DNA from 3 places in the Photorhabdus viridis genome. Region 1 is predicted to be linked to each of the others. Evidence: riboswitches for the same ligand, from Rfam matches in the RefSeq annotation. Region 1 holds a riboswitch; each other region holds the start of a gene.
What was found. A riboswitch is a leader RNA that binds a small molecule or an ion and turns the genes downstream of it on or off. The one in region 1 is predicted to bind thiamine pyrophosphate.
Positions count from the first base shown of each region.

Region 2: linked by a shared signal. The riboswitch ahead of thiC (phosphomethylpyrimidine synthase ThiC) and the one ahead of thiB (thiamine ABC transporter substrate binding subunit) in region 1 are both predicted to bind thiamine pyrophosphate.
Region 3: linked by a shared signal. The riboswitch ahead of thiD (bifunctional hydroxymethylpyrimidine kinase/phosphomethylpyrimidine kinase) and the one ahead of thiB (thiamine ABC transporter substrate binding subunit) in region 1 are both predicted to bind thiamine pyrophosphate.

Region 1 covers NZ_JBEJZY010000073.1:3,164-9,165, reverse strand. Annotated here, with positions in the region: gene lgt (prolipoprotein diacylglyceryl transferase) at 1-123, opposite strand, end outside; gene ptsP (phosphoenolpyruvate--protein phosphotransferase) at 199-2,445, opposite strand; gene rppH (RNA pyrophosphohydrolase) at 2,455-2,985, opposite strand; TPP riboswitch at 3,099-3,203, shown strand; gene thiB (thiamine ABC transporter substrate binding subunit) at 3,276-4,289, shown strand; gene thiP (thiamine/thiamine pyrophosphate ABC transporter permease ThiP) at 4,265-5,869, shown strand; gene thiQ (thiamine ABC transporter ATP-binding protein ThiQ) at 5,862-6,002, shown strand, end outside.
Region 2 covers NZ_JBEJZY010000052.1:5,661-11,662, reverse strand. Annotated here, with positions in the region: gene ABR397_RS18915 (HesA/MoeB/ThiF family protein) at 1-232, opposite strand, end outside; gene thiE (thiamine phosphate synthase) at 255-893, opposite strand; gene thiC (phosphomethylpyrimidine synthase ThiC) at 886-2,814, opposite strand; TPP riboswitch at 2,919-3,044, opposite strand; gene ABR397_RS18900 (HAD family hydrolase) at 3,100-3,762, opposite strand; gene nudC (NAD(+) diphosphatase) at 3,923-4,690, shown strand; gene hemE (uroporphyrinogen decarboxylase) at 4,799-5,863, shown strand; gene nfi (deoxyribonuclease V) at 5,868-6,002, shown strand, end outside.
Region 3 covers NZ_JBEJZY010000009.1:89,897-95,898, forward strand. Annotated here, with positions in the region: gene ABR397_RS05470 (amino acid permease) at 1-705, shown strand, start outside; gene pagP (lipid IV(A) palmitoyltransferase PagP) at 775-1,398, opposite strand; gene cspE (transcription antiterminator/RNA stability regulator CspE) at 1,999-2,208, shown strand; TPP riboswitch at 2,324-2,416, shown strand; gene thiD (bifunctional hydroxymethylpyrimidine kinase/phosphomethylpyrimidine kinase) at 2,458-3,258, shown strand; gene fbaB (class I fructose-bisphosphate aldolase) at 3,375-4,424, opposite strand; gene ABR397_RS05495 (hypothetical protein) at 4,603-4,758, shown strand.

The DNA of each region.
Region 1 (6,002 bases):
CGCCAGCCACATGGCGAATACAAACCCCACTAAGTACATAAAACCATACCAATGAAGGGATACGGGACCTATTGAAAAAATAACCGGGTCAATATTAGGAAATGCCAGGTAGCTGTTACTCATCGTTCCCCACTTAATATTTAAAATGAATATCCTAAGACAAATGATTACGGATCATAGCATAGGCCATTAACCGGATTAAATTCCACCTCTGACCAAGCCGCCAATCCCATGCCGCTCCATAAACGTTGCTGACAACTCCTTTACTCTTACGCTGGTTTCAGCTTGTAATATTTCAGTCATTAACTGCTCAACCTGAACCATCTCCAGATGACGTAATAAATATTTAATCCTTGGCACACTACAACCACTCATACTCAGGCTGCGATAGCCAAGGCCAATTAATAGCAGGGCGCCCATAGGAGAACCCGCCATTTCACCACAGATACTGATAGCAAGACCTGCTTGCCGGCTATTTTCAAATACCAGTTTTAATGCCCGAATCACAGCCGGATGTAGACAATCATAAAGGGAAGCAACATGGGTGTTGTTTCGATCCACGGCCAACAGATACTGTGTCAGGTCATTGGTTCCAATAGAAACAAAATCGACTCTACTTTTCAGTTGCGGCAAAAGAAAAATAGCCGAAGGAACTTCTATCATCACGCCAAGCTGCGGCATAGGTATCTGGTGCGCCAGGATTTGCTCAACTTCCTCTTTCGCTCTGTCTATCAACCTTTTAGCTTCATCAATCTCTTCCATGCTGGTGACCATTGGCAGAAGGATTTTCAAATTACCGCTATTAACATTCGCTCTGAGCATAGCCCTAAGCTGAATAAGAAAGATTTCCGGTTGGTCCAATGTCACCCGTATACCGCGCCACCCCAAGCAAGGGTTCTCTTCGCTGATGGGCATGTAAGGTAGTTGTTTATCCGCGCCAATATCAAGTGTACGCAATACCACAGGTTTATCGGGAAATAATTGCAGCATCTCCTGATAACGGGCTTTTTGTTCATCTTCTGAAGGGAAACCACAGTGCAGCATAAAGGGTATTTCGGTTCGATAGAGGCCAACACCATCAATGTTATTACTTATATGTAACTCATATTTCAGACTCAAACCCGCATTAAGCTGAACAAGAATACGCTCACCACTTTTGAGCCGCGCTTCCTGATCAACATCCCCTTCAGCCAGTTTGCTAAGTGCTTTTTCTTCTTCGATGATCTGTTTATATTCCTGAGAAATCAGCGGCTCAGGTTCAATAAAAACCTCTCCGCGGAAACCATCAAGAATCAGCATACGATTGTGCAGGAGTTCCGGCTGGATATCAGCCCCCATAATGGCCGGGATTCCCATCGCACGAACCAATATGGCAGAGTGTGAATGCGTCGCGCCATCACGAACAATAACCCCTGCTAATCTTTCCTGCGGCATTTCTGCCAATAGGTTAACACTCAGTTCATCAGCAACCAGAATAAACCATTCAGGACACTGATGGCTGACAGTCGGTGAATCATCCAAATGAAACAGTAATCGTTGCCCAAGCGCCCGCAGATCCGATGCCCTCTCCCGCATATAGGCGTCCTGTAAGCTGGCGAATTGCTCTGCGTATTTTTCAATAACTTGTTTAACCGCCCATTGCGCGACAAATCTCTGCTCAATACAAGAAAACAGATCTTGTTTCAGCTGAGGGTCATTCAAGAGGTAGGAATAGAGATCAAAAATCGCAGCACTTTCTTTTTGAGAGCCGGTAGTAAAACGCTTACTGAGCCGCCGGCATTCCGCCATCGTATCTTCAAGCGCCTGAATCAGACGAGAGCGTTCCGCAGCATGATCAAGGGTTGATGCTTCAAAAATTTGTTCAAGTGAAGGCTGGGAACAATCCTGCCAACCTTGGGCCATGACGATGCCGCTGGAAATTGCCAACGCTTTAATTCGGGTCTGCCGGTAGTGACCAAATAAACCCTTGGTCTGAGCCTGAGCAAGAATCACGGCCAGCTGTGTTGCAAGCGTTACCATAAAGGATTCTTCGGTCTCATTAAACAAGCGTTGTTCTTGCTGTTGAACGACCAAAACGCCTTGCAACTGACGACGATAAATAACGGGAACGCCCAAAAAAGCGCGGAAGTTATCTTCCTTAACCTGAGGCAGGTATTTGAAACTTGGATGACTGCGTACATCCGCCAAATTAATCAGTTCAGATAATTGACCAACTTGTCCAACGACTCCCTCGCCAAATGCCAGGCTGATAATTCTTCCCCGGGGTTTCCTCAATCCTCGGGTTGCCATCAGGTAATAACACTGCCGTTGATGATCAGCAAGATAGATAGAGCACACATCTGTGCTCATCGCCAGGCAAGTCTCATTCACCAATAGCTCAAGCGCTTCGGCCAGATTGGTTGCCATAGCAACTTTTTCAACAATTTCCCGTAAGCGCATAAGCATGGAGCTAACCTAACTTCTTTTGCGACGATAAGAATATGAAGAACGCGGCAACGATATGCTTTCTTGTATTGGCATTACAACCGAAGCAAATTCCTTCATCACACGCCGGTAAACATCGCGCTTAAAAGAGACAACCTGCCGGACAGGATACCAATAGCTGACCCAGCGCCAGCCATCAAACTCCGGGGTATTACTGTGCTGCACATTAATATCTTCTTCATTACAAAGCAGTTGTAATAAAAACCACCGCTGCTTTTGGCCAATACAGACAGGTCTTGTATCCCAACGCACCAAACGCTTGGGTAATTTGTAACGTAACCAATTACGGGTAGAGGCCAGAACGCGTACATCTTTCCGACCTAAACCCACTTCTTCATACAGTTCCCGGTACATAGCCTGCTCTGGTGATTCCCCCGGATTAATTCCCCCCTGAGGGAATTGCCAGGAATGTTGCCCATAACGCCTGGCCCACAAAACTTGGCCTTGTCGATTACAAATTACAATTCCTACATTCGGGCGGTAGCCATCATCATCGATCACCAGACTACCTCAATAAACTAAATTTGAAAGATGACTAATTGTTTCACACTACCCTCAAGTGGTAAACCTCTATCATTGGACTTTGCAGTCGCTAGCTAAATCTCTACAATAGCGCCATCTCAACGGGGTGCTGGCTGTTTAAAACAGTCTTGCTGAGAGTAAACCCGCCGAACCTGATCCGGCTAATACCGGCGTAGGGATTTGAGCTGCTAATTGTTTCACAGAAATTATCTTTCCATTTAGCGCGCCCTCAGATCCTTTGCCAATCCTCTTAAATTAAGGAGAGCAAAGTGTTTAAGACGTTATTTTCCAAATTAATTGTACTGACGGTACTGTCAGCCTCTGCTTTGTTATTGAGTCAAGCTGCACAGGCAACGCCGGTATTAACTGTCTACACCTATGATTCTTTTGCCACCGAATGGGGACCAGGACCTGCGATTAAAAAAGCGTTTGAAGCTGAATGTGGCTGTAAACTGAAATTTGTTGCTCTGGAAGATGGCGTGTCCCTGCTCAACCGCCTCAGAATGGAGGGAAAGCGCACGGCTGCCGATGTTATCCTTGGTCTGGATAACAACTTGATGCAAGCGGCCCAACAAACCGGTCTGTTCACTGAAAGCCAAGTGGATACCCACAAACTGAAACTGCCTGTGCCATGGAATAACAACATATTTATTCCTTATGACTATGGTTACTTTGCTTTCATTTACAACAAAAATACGTTACCAAATCCGCCAAAAAGCATGGACGAACTGATCAACAGTCACAATAACTGGAAAGTGATCTACCAAGATCCCCGTACCAGCACGCCAGGGCAAGGTTTGCTGTTGTGGATGCAGAAAATTTATGGTGATGATGCCCCACAAGCCTGGCAAAAACTGGCAAAGAAAACACTGACAGTCACCAAAGGCTGGAGTGAGGCTTATGGTCTATTCCTGAAAGGCGAAGGCGATTTGGTTCTGAGCTATACCTCTTCACCGGGCTATCACATTTTGTCTGAGAAGAAAGACTATTATGCTGCGGCAACGTTTAGTGAAGGTCATTACCTGCAAGTCGAAGTTGCCGCCCAACTAGCCTCCAGCAAGCAACCGGAACTTGCCCAGAAATTTATGCGGTTTATATTAACTCCGGCTTTCCAACAGGAAATTCCAACGACTAACTGGATGTATCCGGTTATTGATATCCAACTACCAGAAGTTTATTCACAGCTTTCAATACCAGAGAAATCATTACAGTACAGCGCGGAAGACGTCGCAACACACCGTAATCAATGGATTCGTGCATGGCAAAGCGCTGTCAGCCGCTGATAGCCGGATGGCTGTTGCCGGGGGCGATTGCCTCCGGTCTTTTGCTATTGGTCGCTTTACTGGCATTCGGTACACTTTGGTTTAACGCGCCTGAAAGCGACTGGTACTTGCTGACAGAAGATCGCTATTTGTGGCATGTGGTGCGTTTTACATTCTGGCAAGCTTTTTTATCGGCTCTGTTTTCTGTTATGCCCGCTATTTTTCTTTCCCGAGCACTCTACCGCCGTCATTTCCCAGGCCGAACCTTGTTTCTGCGCCTGTGTGCTATGACGCTGGTTTTGCCGGTACTGGTCGCTCTGTTTGGCATTCTGACTGTCTATGGCAGAGTCGGTTGGTTGGCGCAGTTCTGTGAATGGACCGGTATCACTTACCATTTTACACCTTACGGTTTACAGGGAATTTTGCTGGCGCATATCTTCTTTAATATGCCACTGGCAACACGATTATTACTGCAATCACTGGAAAACATTGCGGTGGAACAACGGCAGTTAGCCGCACAGTTAGGCATGAATGAATGGCAACATTTTCGTTTTGTTGAGTGGCCTTACCTGCGCCGCCAAATCCTGCCAACCGGCGCGCTGATTTTTATGCTCTGCTTCGCCAGTTTTGCCACAGTGCTGGCTTTAGGTGGCGGGCCTGCGGCAACGACTGTCGAGCTGGCAATCTATCAGACGTTAAGCTATGACTACGATCTCGGCCGGGCCGCGTTACTGGCTTTGATTCAGCTGGCTTGCTGTCTTGGTCTTGTTCTTCTTAGTCAGAAAATTAACAGCGCTCTGTCCATCGGCTATAGTAATCAACAGCAGTGGCGTAATCTACAAGATACTTTGCTGAGAAAAATCTGTGACGGCATGTTAATTACCGCAGCATTGTTACTGCTGGTTCCCCCATTGTTGGCTGTTGTCGTGGATGGTCTGAACAGCGGGTTACTCAATGTATTGCGCCAGCCTGTATTGTGGCAGGCATTTATCACATCCGTTGTGATTGCGTTAAGCGCTGGATTACTGTGTGTTTTACTTACGATGATGTTGCTGTGGAGCAGCCGCGAGCTGTACCTGCGTTATTCACCCCGCTGGGGACAAGCGATGGAAATAAGCGGTTTGTTGATCCTGGCTATGCCCGGCATCGTACTGGCAACCGGTTTTTTTCTACTCCTTAACGACACCATCGGCTTGCCCCGCTCACCCTATGGTCTGGTGATTTTAACCAACGCACTGATGGCGATTCCTTATGCATTGAAAGTTCTGGATAATCCAATGAAAGATCTGGCAGCCCGCTATAATCCTCTGTGCCGATCCCTGAATATCCAAGGTATTAACCGACTGCGTTGGATTGAGCTAAAAGCACTGAAAATCCCGCTGGCGCAAGCTCTGGCTTTTGCTTGTGTCCTTTCGATTGGGGATTTTGGTGTTATCGCGCTGTTTGGTAATGAAGATTTCCGTACACTTCCTTTCTATCTGTACCAGCAAATAGGGGCTTACCGTAGTCAAGATGGCGCAGTCACCGCCTTATTGCTGTTATTATTATGTTTTATGCTGTTTAGTTTACTTGAACGCTTACCGGGGCGACGTAATGCTTAAACTTAAGAATCTGACTTACACCTATGAACAGCTGATGATGCTCTTTGACTTGCAGATTCAGACTGGGGAGCGTATTGCCATTCTTGGGCCCAGTGGAGCAGGTAAAAGTACATTACTGAACCTGATCGCCGGT
Region 2 (6,002 bases), on a different contig from region 1:
CTGTGCGGTAAAGGATTTGCCGTTGTAAATTGGAGATGTGCAGTTGGTCATCATCAGCGAGATAAATTGTTCCCACACCCGCCGCAGCGAGATAGAGAGACGCAGGGGCACCCAGCCCTCCTAGACCGACAATCAGTACACGGCTGGTTTTCAGTTTTTCCTGCCCCTCAGGGCCGATATCTTCCAGCAACAGTTGTCGGCTGTAACGCATAAATTCTTGATCATTCAACATAAGAACCTCTCAATACCGTCAACTAAATGCCTTCAACCAAATGAATCAACTGCGCCGTTGCCTGACGCCAATCCTTTGCTTTGGTAATCGCACTAACCAGCGCTACACTGCCAACTCCCGTAGCAATAACATCCGGTACACGTTCGAGAGAGATGCCTCCGATAGCGACAGTAGGGTAATCCGGTGTGTTTTCTACCTGTCGTTTTAGTGCTTCCAGCCCTTGTGGAGAAGAGGGCATTGCTTTGGTAGTCGTCGGGAAAATATGGCCGAGGGCGATATAAGATGGACGTAAAGATTTTGCCCGTGCCAATTCTTGTTCATTGTGAGTGGAAATGCCTAACCGTAATCCGGCTTTTTGAATTGCATTCAGATCGGCGTTATCTAAATCTTCCTGCCCCAGATGAACACCGTAAGCGCCATGTTTGATCGCCAGTCGCCAGTAATCGTTAATAAATAAACGAGCGTTATATTGGCGGCCCAGCATGATGGCCTGCTTAATTTCGCCCTCGATCTGATCTTCTGGCAGGTCTTTGATTCGTAACTGGATAGTGGTAATTCCTGTCTTTAACAGGCGGGAAATCCATTCCAGCGAATCCACGACCGGATATAGCCCCAATCTATGTTCAGTCGGGGCAAATGAGGCATTAGGCAGATTACTCATGAGATACGCCCTCCGCACTGTGATACAGCTCGCTGCCGCGGGCGCGAAATTCTTCTGACATCTGTTCCATACCGGCGGCATAATCGCGTACTTCCTGAGAGATCTTCATTGAGCAGAATTTAGGTCCGCACATAGAACAGAAATGAGCAATTTTACCGGAGGCTTGTGGCAGAGTTTCGTCATGATAGGCTCGTGCGGTCTCTGGATCGAGCGCCAGATTAAATTGATCTTCCCAACGAAATTCAAATCTTGCTTTTGACATAGCGTTATCACGGATTTGTGCGCCTGGATGACCTTTGGCGAGATCGGCGGCATGAGCAGCAATCTTGTAGGTTATCAGTCCTTGCTTAACATCATCTTTGTTTGGCAGACCAAGATGTTCTTTCGGCGTCACATAACAGAGCATGGCGCAGCCAAACCAGCCAATCATTGCTGCACCAATGCCTGAAGTGAAATGGTCATAACCTGGCGCAATATCTGTCGTCAGTGGCCCAAGAGTATAGAAAGGGGCTTCATGACAGTGTTCCAATTCTTCTGTCATATTGCGACGAATCATCTGCATTGGAACGTGTCCGGGGCCTTCGATCATCACCTGAACATCATATTCCCAGGCAATTTTGGTCAATTCGCCTAATGTGTGTAGTTCTGCAAATTGGGCTTCATCATTGGCATCTTGAATAGAGCCGGGGCGCAGGCCATCCCCTAATGACAGGGAAACATCATAAGCGGCACAGATTTCACAAATCTCGCGAAAATGTTGGTAGAGGAAGTTTTCCTGATGATGAGATAAGCACCATTTCGCCATAATTGAGCCACCGCGGGAGACAATCCCGGTCAGGCGTTTGGCTGTCATCGGTACATAGCGCAGCAGAACGCCTGCGTGAATAGTGAAGTAATCCACCCCTTGCTCTGCTTGTTCCAGCAAGGTATCACGGAACATTTCCCAGGTGAGGTTTTCCGCTACGCCATTGACTTTTTCCAGTGCCTGATAAATGGGGACGGTACCGATAGGAACCGGGCTGTTACGCAAGATCCATTCGCGGGTTTCGTGGATATAACGGCCAGTGGAGAGATCCATTACTGTATCTGCTCCCCAACGGGTAGACCAGATTAGCTTTTCTACTTCCTCTTCAATAGAAGAGGTCACTGAAGAGTTACCGATATTGGCGTTAACCTTCACCAGAAAATTACGACCAATAATCATGGGTTCTGATTCAGGATGATTGATATTGGCAGGAATAATCGCCCGGCCAGCAGCGATCTCCTGGCGGACAAATTCTGGTGTGATATTTTCTGGCAACTGAGCGCCGAAGCCTTGCCCGGCATGTTGTTGGCGTAGCACATCACCGCAGATACGTTCGCGCCCCATATTTTCCCGCAGCGCGATAAATTCCATTTCCGGCGTGATGATGCCTTTACGGGCATAGTGCAATTGAGTCACGCGCTTGCCTTTACCGGCTTTTAATGGATGAGGGCGGTTATTGAAACGTAAATGATCGAGGCCAGCATCCGCCAGACGTTGCTGAGTAAAATCAGAGCTAAGGGTGGTAACAGGTTCAGTATCTTGGCGTTCATCGATCCAGTGCTGGCGCAGTTTAGTTAACCCAACATGCACATCTAGCATGGAATCAGGATCGCTATAAGCGCCGGAAGTATCGTAAACAGGAATAGCTTCGTTTTCCTCATATTGCGGTTCTTCTTTGGTTCCACCGATCAAAGTGGGTGATAACTGAATTTCCCGCATTGGGACTTGGATATCGTCACGTGAACCTTGGAGATAAATTCGTCGTGAGTTAGGGAATGAAACTCCCTGAATAGAATTAATAAACTCCTGAGCGGCCTCGCGTTGAGCTTTACGTGGACGTGCCGGGCTGGGTTTTGGCGAAATATCAGTTGCAGGGATAACAGTATTATTAGACATAGCAAATTCCTAACTGTGTTATTGGGAAAGTTGCTTGTCTGGAGCTCGCAGGGAGTAATAATTGATGGCTGAATGGACTCTTAGAAAACTTGGTGAGCCGACAGCGGTTGATTACTCTTGTTCCCTTCGCGGGTCTTAACCCGATCAGGTTCCGCGGATCCCGAATTAACGGTCTCAGCCTGTGTATGCTGCGATAAAACAGCTTACGCTAGGCACTCCGACAAGAAAGTACACATTAGTATAGAAGGGATTATGAAAACTACAACCCTTGATAAATGAAAGTATTTACAATGACCATGTTAGCTGTTTCCAGCTATGTTGTTCTGCTTGAGCTTGCAAATGGGTATCGGCATTGACGGTAATCACCTCATCGGCAAACTGACACATCGGCAGATCATTAATCGAATCACTATAAAAACGGATAGTTTCAGGATAACTGTTTTGTTGCTCCAACCACTGTTTCATTCGTTTTACTTTACCTTCCCGAAAAGTGGCAATACCGTCTATTTTGCCGGTATAACAGCCGTTTTCTATTACCATATCAATGCCCAGCGCAGTGTGAATACCAAATTCGGCAGCAATCTTTTTCACAATAAAAGAGACGGTAGCAGAGATAATCATGACTGGAACCTGTTGCTGTTGATACTCTTCAAGCAGAGCTTTGGCTTGTGGATAAAACCGTGGTCTGATTTTCTCTTTAATAAATTCGGTGAGCCAGACATCAATCTGCTCTAGCGGAACCTGATGTAATGTTTGCAGGCTAAATGCCAGATAGTCATTCATATTCAGCATACCTGCGCTGTAATCAGCCGCCATTTTTTTGTCTGCTGCGATAAAACTGGGATCAGTAATTATGCCTTTTTCCCATAAGAATTCTGTCCATATAGCGCTGGAATCACCGGAGATTAAGGTGTCGTCCAGATCAAACACTGCAAGCAGTTGTGGCATGATGTTATGTTCCTCAGGTCAAAGCACATTGATAGCTGAGAATCATGCCTGCCATTGCCTGGTCAGGCAATACAACATATAACAATAAGACACTCTTTTTCTGATGAAAAAGCGTATGATTTATACACATATTAAAATAATTTAAGATGTCATAGTGATGATGCAACAACAAATTACAGGAACAGAACGTGGCTGGTGGATTATCAGCTATGAAAATCGTATTTGGCTCCCGGAAGGGGAATTACCTTTTGGAATTGCTGTCCAATGGTCATTGCAAGGAAAAATAGCGTGGCCTATTGGTGAATGGCAGGGTGAGAAAGTTTGGCTTATTTGTCAGAAAATGACTTCAGATATGGTTTCGCTGCGGCAAATTATTTCAAGTGATAGTGGGCTGTTTCAGTTAGCTGGCCGTGGAATGCAGTTGGCGGAGTTTTATCGCTCTCATCGATATTGTGGTTATTGCGGTAGTGAAATGTATCATAGTGTCAGTGAATGGGCTTGTTTGTGCCATCACTGTCATGAACGTTATTATCCTCAGATTGCGCCTTGCATTATTGTCGGTATTCGTCGCAATGATCAGATTCTGCTGGCGCAGCATCAACAGCATCGTGGAGGGATATACACAGTACTGGCGGGATTTGTTGAAGTCGGTGAAACACTTGAAGAAGCGGTCTCCCGTGAAGTCATGGAAGAGAGTAATATTAAAATCTGCAACTTACGTTATGTGGCTTCTCAGCCGTGGCCTTTTCCCCATTCATTGATGATGGCATTTTTGGCTGATTATGACAGTGGTGAAATCCGTCATGATCCGAAAGAGCTGATTAGCGCAGACTGGTATCGCTATGATCAACTGCCATTGATCCCGCCAGCCAATACGATAGCCCGCCGATTGATTGAAGACACGGTTGCTTTATGCCGAAATGCGTAATGTTCTGTTTGGCGCGATTCAACGGGAGAGATTTGTCTGTCATGTTACAATGGCAGTAAATCATTGCAGCCAGATAATATTGCGGCCAATAAATAAATGGAGTCTGTTATGAATGAATTGAAAAACGACCGCTATTTGCGAGCTTTACTACGCCAACCCGTTGATGTTACACCTGTATGGATGATGCGTCAGGCTGGTCGTTATTTGCCGGAATATAAGGCTACCCGTACCGAGGCAGGTGATTTTATCTCTCTGTGTAAGAACACTGAACTTGCTTGCGAAGTCACCTTACAGCCTTTACGGCGTTATCCATTGGATGCGGCGATTCTCTTCTCCGATATTCTCACTATTCCTGATGCAATGGGGTTGGGACTCTATTTTGAGGCAGGAGAAGGCCCGTGTTTTAAATCCCCTATTTTGAATCGTGCTGATGTAGAAAAACTGCCGGTTCCTGATCCTGAAATGGAGCTGGGTTATGTGATGGATGCAGTGCGTACAATTCGTAAAGCACTGGCGGGTCAGGTTCCTTTGATTGGCTTTTCCGGTAGCCCGTGGACACTAGCGACTTATATGGTGGAAGGCGGTAGTAGTAAGGCATTTACTAAAATTAAAAAAATGATGTATGCCGAGCCCGCTGTCATGCACTTATTGCTGGATAAACTGGCAGACAGCGTTACCCTTTACCTTAATGCCCAGATTAAAGCGGGTGCTCAGTCCGTGATGATTTTTGATACTTGGGGAGGCGTGCTGACGGGGCGAGATTATCGCGAGTTTTCCCTGCGTTATATGCACAAAATTGTTGATGGCCTGATCCGTGAAAATGAAGGTCGCCGTGTGCCGGTAACATTGTTTACCAAAGGTGGTGGGCAGTGGCTGGAAGTAATGGCTGAAACGGGTTGTGATGCCCTTGGTTTGGACTGGACGACAGATATTGCTGATGCACGCCATCGTGTAGGGAATAAAGTGGCTTTGCAGGGCAACATGGATCCATCTATGTTATATGCCGCTCCAGAGCGGATTGAGCAGGAAGTTTCGACAATTTTGGAAGGTTTTGGTGTGGGTTCTGGTCATGTTTTTAACCTTGGTCATGGTATCCATCAAGATGTATCTCCGGAACATGCTGGTGTATTTGTTGAAGCGGTACATAAACTTTCAGCTAAATATCATCAGTAAAAATATGATTAACACGAAAGCATTACGTCAGGAACAAATAGAAAAGGCTCAACACGTCATCCATTATGATGATTTTTCTTCACCAAAATTGATTGCAGGGGCTGATGTGGGCTTTGAACAGCAGGGAACGGTTACCCGC
Region 3 (6,002 bases), on a different contig from region 1:
GCGGAAAATCCCCGTATCAGTATTCCCAAGGCAACCAATCAGGTGGTATACAGAATATTGATTTTCTATATTGGTTCTCTGACTGTGTTGTTATCGCTTTATCCATGGGGCAATGTTATTGAAGGTGAAAGCCCATTTGTCATGATTTTTCATAACTTGGATAGTTTCTGGGTGGCTAATGTTTTGAATGTTGTTGTTCTGACTGCCGCATTGTCCGTTTATAACAGTGGTGTCTATTGTAATAGCCGGATGCTGTACGGTTTAGCAAAGCAAGGCAATGCTCCCAGAATGCTGAAAAAAGTTAATGAGAGCGGTGTTCCTACCAAAGCAATCGTGATATCTGCATTGGCTACATCAATTGGTGTATTGATCAACTATGTCATGCCGGGTAAAGCATTTGAATTATTGATGGCGCTGGTGGTGACAACACTGGTTATTAACTGGGTCATGATCTGTATGGCGCATTTAAAATTCCGGGCAAAGAAAGTTAAAGAGGGGGTAGAACCTTCATTTAAAGCATTCTGGTACCCATTTAGTAATTATCTGTGTCTGGTTTTCCTGGTCTTTATACTGGTCATTATTTTGATGATGGACAGTATTCGTATTTCAGTCATTCTGATGCCATTTTGGATTGGTATTTTATGGCTCGGGTTTCTCATATCCCATTCCCGTAATAATAAAATGGAAACCATGAACCAAGGATGACATAGGCCTGGATTATCTCGATAAGGATGCCAGGCTGATGTCACCCACAGCCTGGTATTTTTTATCTAGTTACCATTGCCAGCGTAACCAGGCGAACAGAACGTTACCGTTATTATATGTGCCGGGAATGTATGTTCCCTGAAACGATAACCGATCATATTCTATGGAGAATAGCGGTAGTGGGAGTGGAATTGGGACATAGTAATAATCATGACGAGCTGTGACGCTTAAAGTGAAACCAATACCCATTCGGAAGCCATCTAAATCACCGGGTATCCACATTTTCTGAAACCCATAACCAATGATAGGTTCTAAACGGTTATGAGAATCCATAAAAGCCATAGCATAGAGAGAATGCCAGTCATTGTCTTCGTCGTAACGATATTTACCATAACCGAAACCCCAGGGCCGCTCATTATATTTGTCAATTTTTTCTTCATCGTAGGTAAATCTGTTATGCCAGGTAATTACCGGCAGATAAAGTTCATTGCTGGATGCATCCCAAGTGAGAGCGACATTATTGCTGAATTTTCCCCATAAACTGTCTGAACTGTTGCCATAACTGATGGGGGCATGGGATACCGTGGTTGTTAATGATTGATTGGCGGTATCTGTTGCTGTTGCAAATACTGTCCCGGATGAGACTACAAGAGTGGCTGATAGGGCGCGGGCTACGGTTAAATCAAACTTCATTATTTATTGCTCCAATTTCCCAATGACATAAATTGGGAAGCTCCTCTACATCATACAAAATATGACAAACATCTAAATTCAGGAATTCTACTCTTGCTATTTTCAATAAAACTTAAACAAAAAATTAATATTAAGATGTTATATGTATTAAATGAGTATATTTAATACCGATATTTTGGTTGACGAATATTGGAAATGTATTGACTCTTTCTTTCACTTAAAGAGTGGTGATTCGTGCCTGTAGACATACCATAGATATAAAGATTCTAATAATAAGATAGGCAAAACAAATTAAAATTACTTATATGATTTGGGGTTTTGTTGGGTGGATAAACTGTAAGCTAATTAGGATAACCTTGGATTTTCAAATTTTTGCGGTTATGTTAAACAATTATTGTTGTTAAGAATTTTAAATATGTGCGTTAGCTCCATAGCTGATAAAAAATGGCTTGCCATCATATTAAGAATATGTGATAAATCGTTCGGGTAAACGAGGTACAGTTCTGTTATACGGTTCTGTTAATAGCAGCAACTCGCTCTGGTTTTTATGTTGCGCCGAACGGCGAATTAGAATTAAGTGATCCAAAGGAAATTCTTAAAATGGCAAAAATCACTGGTACTGTAAAGTGGTTCAACGAATCTAAAGGTTTTGGTTTTATTACTCCCGCTGATGGCAGCAAAGATGTGTTTGTACATTTTAGCGCTATTCAGAGCGAAGGTTTTAAAACTTTGGCGGAAGGTCAAAAAGTTGAGTTTGAAATTCAGGACGGTCAGAAAGGTCCTTCCGCAGCAAACGTCACAGCAGCATAACTTCTTTTTGTCAAGCATTTTGAATTGACGAAGTAAATTTGTTGTCTTAATTGGTTTTTTATTGGCAACAATGACATACCGATATCACCCTGTTGGTTATCTGATAGGGTGTTTTTGTTTTGACTCGGGGCGCTCTTTACTGAGCTGAGATGAACTCGTAATACCTGATCTGGATAATGCCAGCGTAGGGAAGTCAAGGTGTCTTTTTCCTGATACCTGCTTTTCTTTTGCTGGTGGGAAGGAGTACCTATGGTAAGAATCAATTCACTGACAATTGCCGGGACTGATCCTAGCGGTGGCGCCGGTATTCAAGCTGATCTAAAAACTTTCTCTGCGCTTGGTGCTTATGGTGCAACAGTAATGACAGCTCTTGTCGCACAAAATACGCATGGCGTGCAATCCGTTTATGACATAGATCCTGCTTTCGTTGCTGCGCAGCTTGAGTCTGTGCTGTCAGATATCAGAATCGATAGCGCTAAGATAGGCATGTTATCTAATGCGGCCAATGTTGCAGTAGTTGCAGACGCAATAAGCCGTTATTCAGTACCTTATGTTGTATTGGATACGGTGATGATTGCGAAAAGCGGTGATCCGCTGCTGGTGCCGGAAGCGGTTTCTGCGGTTGTTGAACGGTTATTACCGAAGGTTTCGTTGATGACGCCGAATTTGCCGGAAGCCGCGGCTATATTGAGATGCTCCGTAGCAGAAACTGAAGCAGACATGCAAAAACAAGGGCGGGAATTATTATCACTGGGATGTGAAGCGGTTTTACTTAAAGGCGGGCATCTTACCGGCGGTGAAAGCCCTGATTGGCTATTTACGGGGAATGGAGAATGGCGTTTCACTGCTCCCAGAATCAATACCCGGCATACTCATGGGACAGGGTGTACTCTTTCCTCTGCATTAGCGGCTTTGCGTCCACGCTATCCGGATTGGCAGACAACGCTTCCTGTTGCCAAATCATACCTCCAGGCGGCATTAGAACAGGCGGATTCTCTGGACGTCGGAACCGGAATTGGGCCTGTACATCATTTTCATCAGTGGTGGTGAGGGGGGGATTCGGTGATAATGAGTCATGAAGGGTAAGGTGCCTGTGCTATGAGAGCAATATGGCTAATGTGTCATTTCTTCACGATTTTATTCATCATCACCGATGGCAAGCCTTATTAAGCTATAGTCACTTGTTGATCCAGATAAACATCTTGAACCGCGTTAATTAGTTCAACACCCTCTTTCATGGATTTTTTGAAAGCTTTACGACCGAGGATTAACCCCATACCACCTGCACGTTTATTAATGACGGCGGTACGAACTGAATCACACAAATCATTATCACCAGATGCGCCGCCTGAGTTAATCAAGCCGGCACGACCCATGTAGCAATTAGCTATCTGATAACGAACCAGATCGATTGGGTGATCGGTGGTCAAATTAGAATAAACACGTTTATCTGTATGACCAAAACCAATTGCAGTATAGCCGCCATTATTTTCAGCCATTTTCTGTTTAACGATATCGGCACCGATAGTGGCGGCTAAATGGTTAGCCTGACCGGTTAAATCTGCGCTGGCGTGATAATCCACTCCCTCTTTTTTGAAGGCGGAGTTACGCAGGTAGGCCCATAATACCGTGACCAGACCCAATTCATGCGCTCGTTCAAAAGCCGCAGAAATTTCTTCAATTTGACGACGTGATTCAGCAGAGCCAAAGTAAATCGTTGCACCAACGGCTACTGCGCCCATATAAAATGCCTGTTCAACGCTGGCATATAAAGTTTGATCATATTGGGCAGGATAACTCAATGTTTCATTGTGGTTCAGTTTAACCAGAAATGGGATCTTATGAGCATAGCGACGGGAAACCGCAGATAACACGCCATGAGTAGAGGCGACACAGTTACAACCTGCTTCAATAGCCAGTTCAACGATATTCTTCGGATCAAAATAGAGTGGGTTCGCGGCAAAAGAAGCGGCAGCAGAATGTTCTACACCTTGATCCACCGGCAAAATAGACAAATAGCCAGTACCGGCAAGGCGACCATGATTTAGCAATGTTTGCATGGAGCGCAGAACCGTATTTGGCCGGTTATTGTCGATCATAACGCGGTCAACAAAATCGGAGCCTGGCAGATAAAGATTTTCACTCGGAATGGTGCTACAACGATGCTGCAATAAACTGTCTGCATCTTTACCTAACAACTTAGCAATATCAGTCATGTCTTACTCCAGTTCACAAAAGATACTGTTGATTGTCATTTATCCGTTTTAAAATAACAAGTTGTATTAGGAGAGAAGTGGTAGTGGATCGCTTCAGGTAGGCTTTTAAGAATATTAAAGGAGGTTTCACGATGACATACAAATAACACAACCCTTCTAGGGAAGGTTATATATTGCATTGCTGTCATTAGATGAGGAAAAAAATGTTCTGGAGGATATTGATTCTCCAAAACAAAAAAGCCCATTTATGAAGAAGGTGTTATCGCTTGCAGATTTAATATTACCCTATGCAGGTAATATTTGTGATGTTTTTGACTTTGATAATATAGAGTAAGAGAATTTAAAAGATTAGGGGTTAAAGCGACAGAGTATGTTGGCAAGAATGGTGAAAAATATATTAAAATCTCAGATTATTTAAGGATGAATACACGCTGGCTGATTTTTTAGGGAATATTGCTGTAGATCTGGTTAAGGTAGCAGCAGTAGCTTGTTATTGGGTCTTTGATGTTAGCTACATCTGTTGCTAGTTCTAGTGTGATTTTTGTGGTTGCTGTAGGTTTTATGAAAGAATATGTATTTGATATTTTTGATAAAAAACTTAAAATTAGTGAGAATGTGGTTAATGTTATTGTATTATGCATTTGCATAAATAAGTTAATTGATTACATGAAATGTATACAAACATACAACATATTCTGATGTTATTCAGATTATCTTTATAAGGTCAGATATTAATATTTTGAGGTTTTTATTTGTATAAATTAAATTGATTCCATTTTTATATAATTTTTATTTCGGAAATTTATTTACTATGATTATATGGAGTGAATAAGGATCTTGATCATCACAGTTTAAAAATATATATAATCCTGTAAGAGATAATCAATATGGTTATTTATCCTTTCGTAAAAATGATTCTAATGTAAAATAATTATTGTATTAAATTTTTAGTTTCAGTCTGTATTTATCGATTAATTAACTGATTGATAAAAATATAAATATAATTTAATTTTTTCACAGATAGAAAATTCTTCATGGTTTTTTATTGCAGATGGTGATATTTAACCTTCTCTTTATAAAAAATATTTTTCCTGTTACGTTTCTTCCTTGGTAAACAGTGTCTTATCAAATGGCTGGGTTGTTGATGGAAGATGTTGTGTTCAGTAGATAAATCAGAATACTTATTGCTGTTTTCCATCAGACTGGCTTTTCCTGAATGTTATTGCCAGATGATATTTTCACTCTGAATCCAGTGCAGAAATGTGTTTCTGTCGTCCTTTGGTTCGCTAACCAGTACTTGTTGTGAGGTTAAGATGAATATCAACTTTATCCTTGTGAGATACGGGATGTGCTGCATTGTTATTCACCGGATTTTGGCCAATGAGTGCTATTTTACCCTTGTTAATATTATGGATACATGAAACAGAAGTTGTCCTGTGTTGATAACCAGAATAGCCAGGTAAATGTTGAACTAATAGTTTTAACAATAAGTAAATTGCAATTATCTATTCTCATAATTTTCACCTGATTAATTCTATCGAATTGTATAATATTTGGTCTGAATATGATGGATTTCTT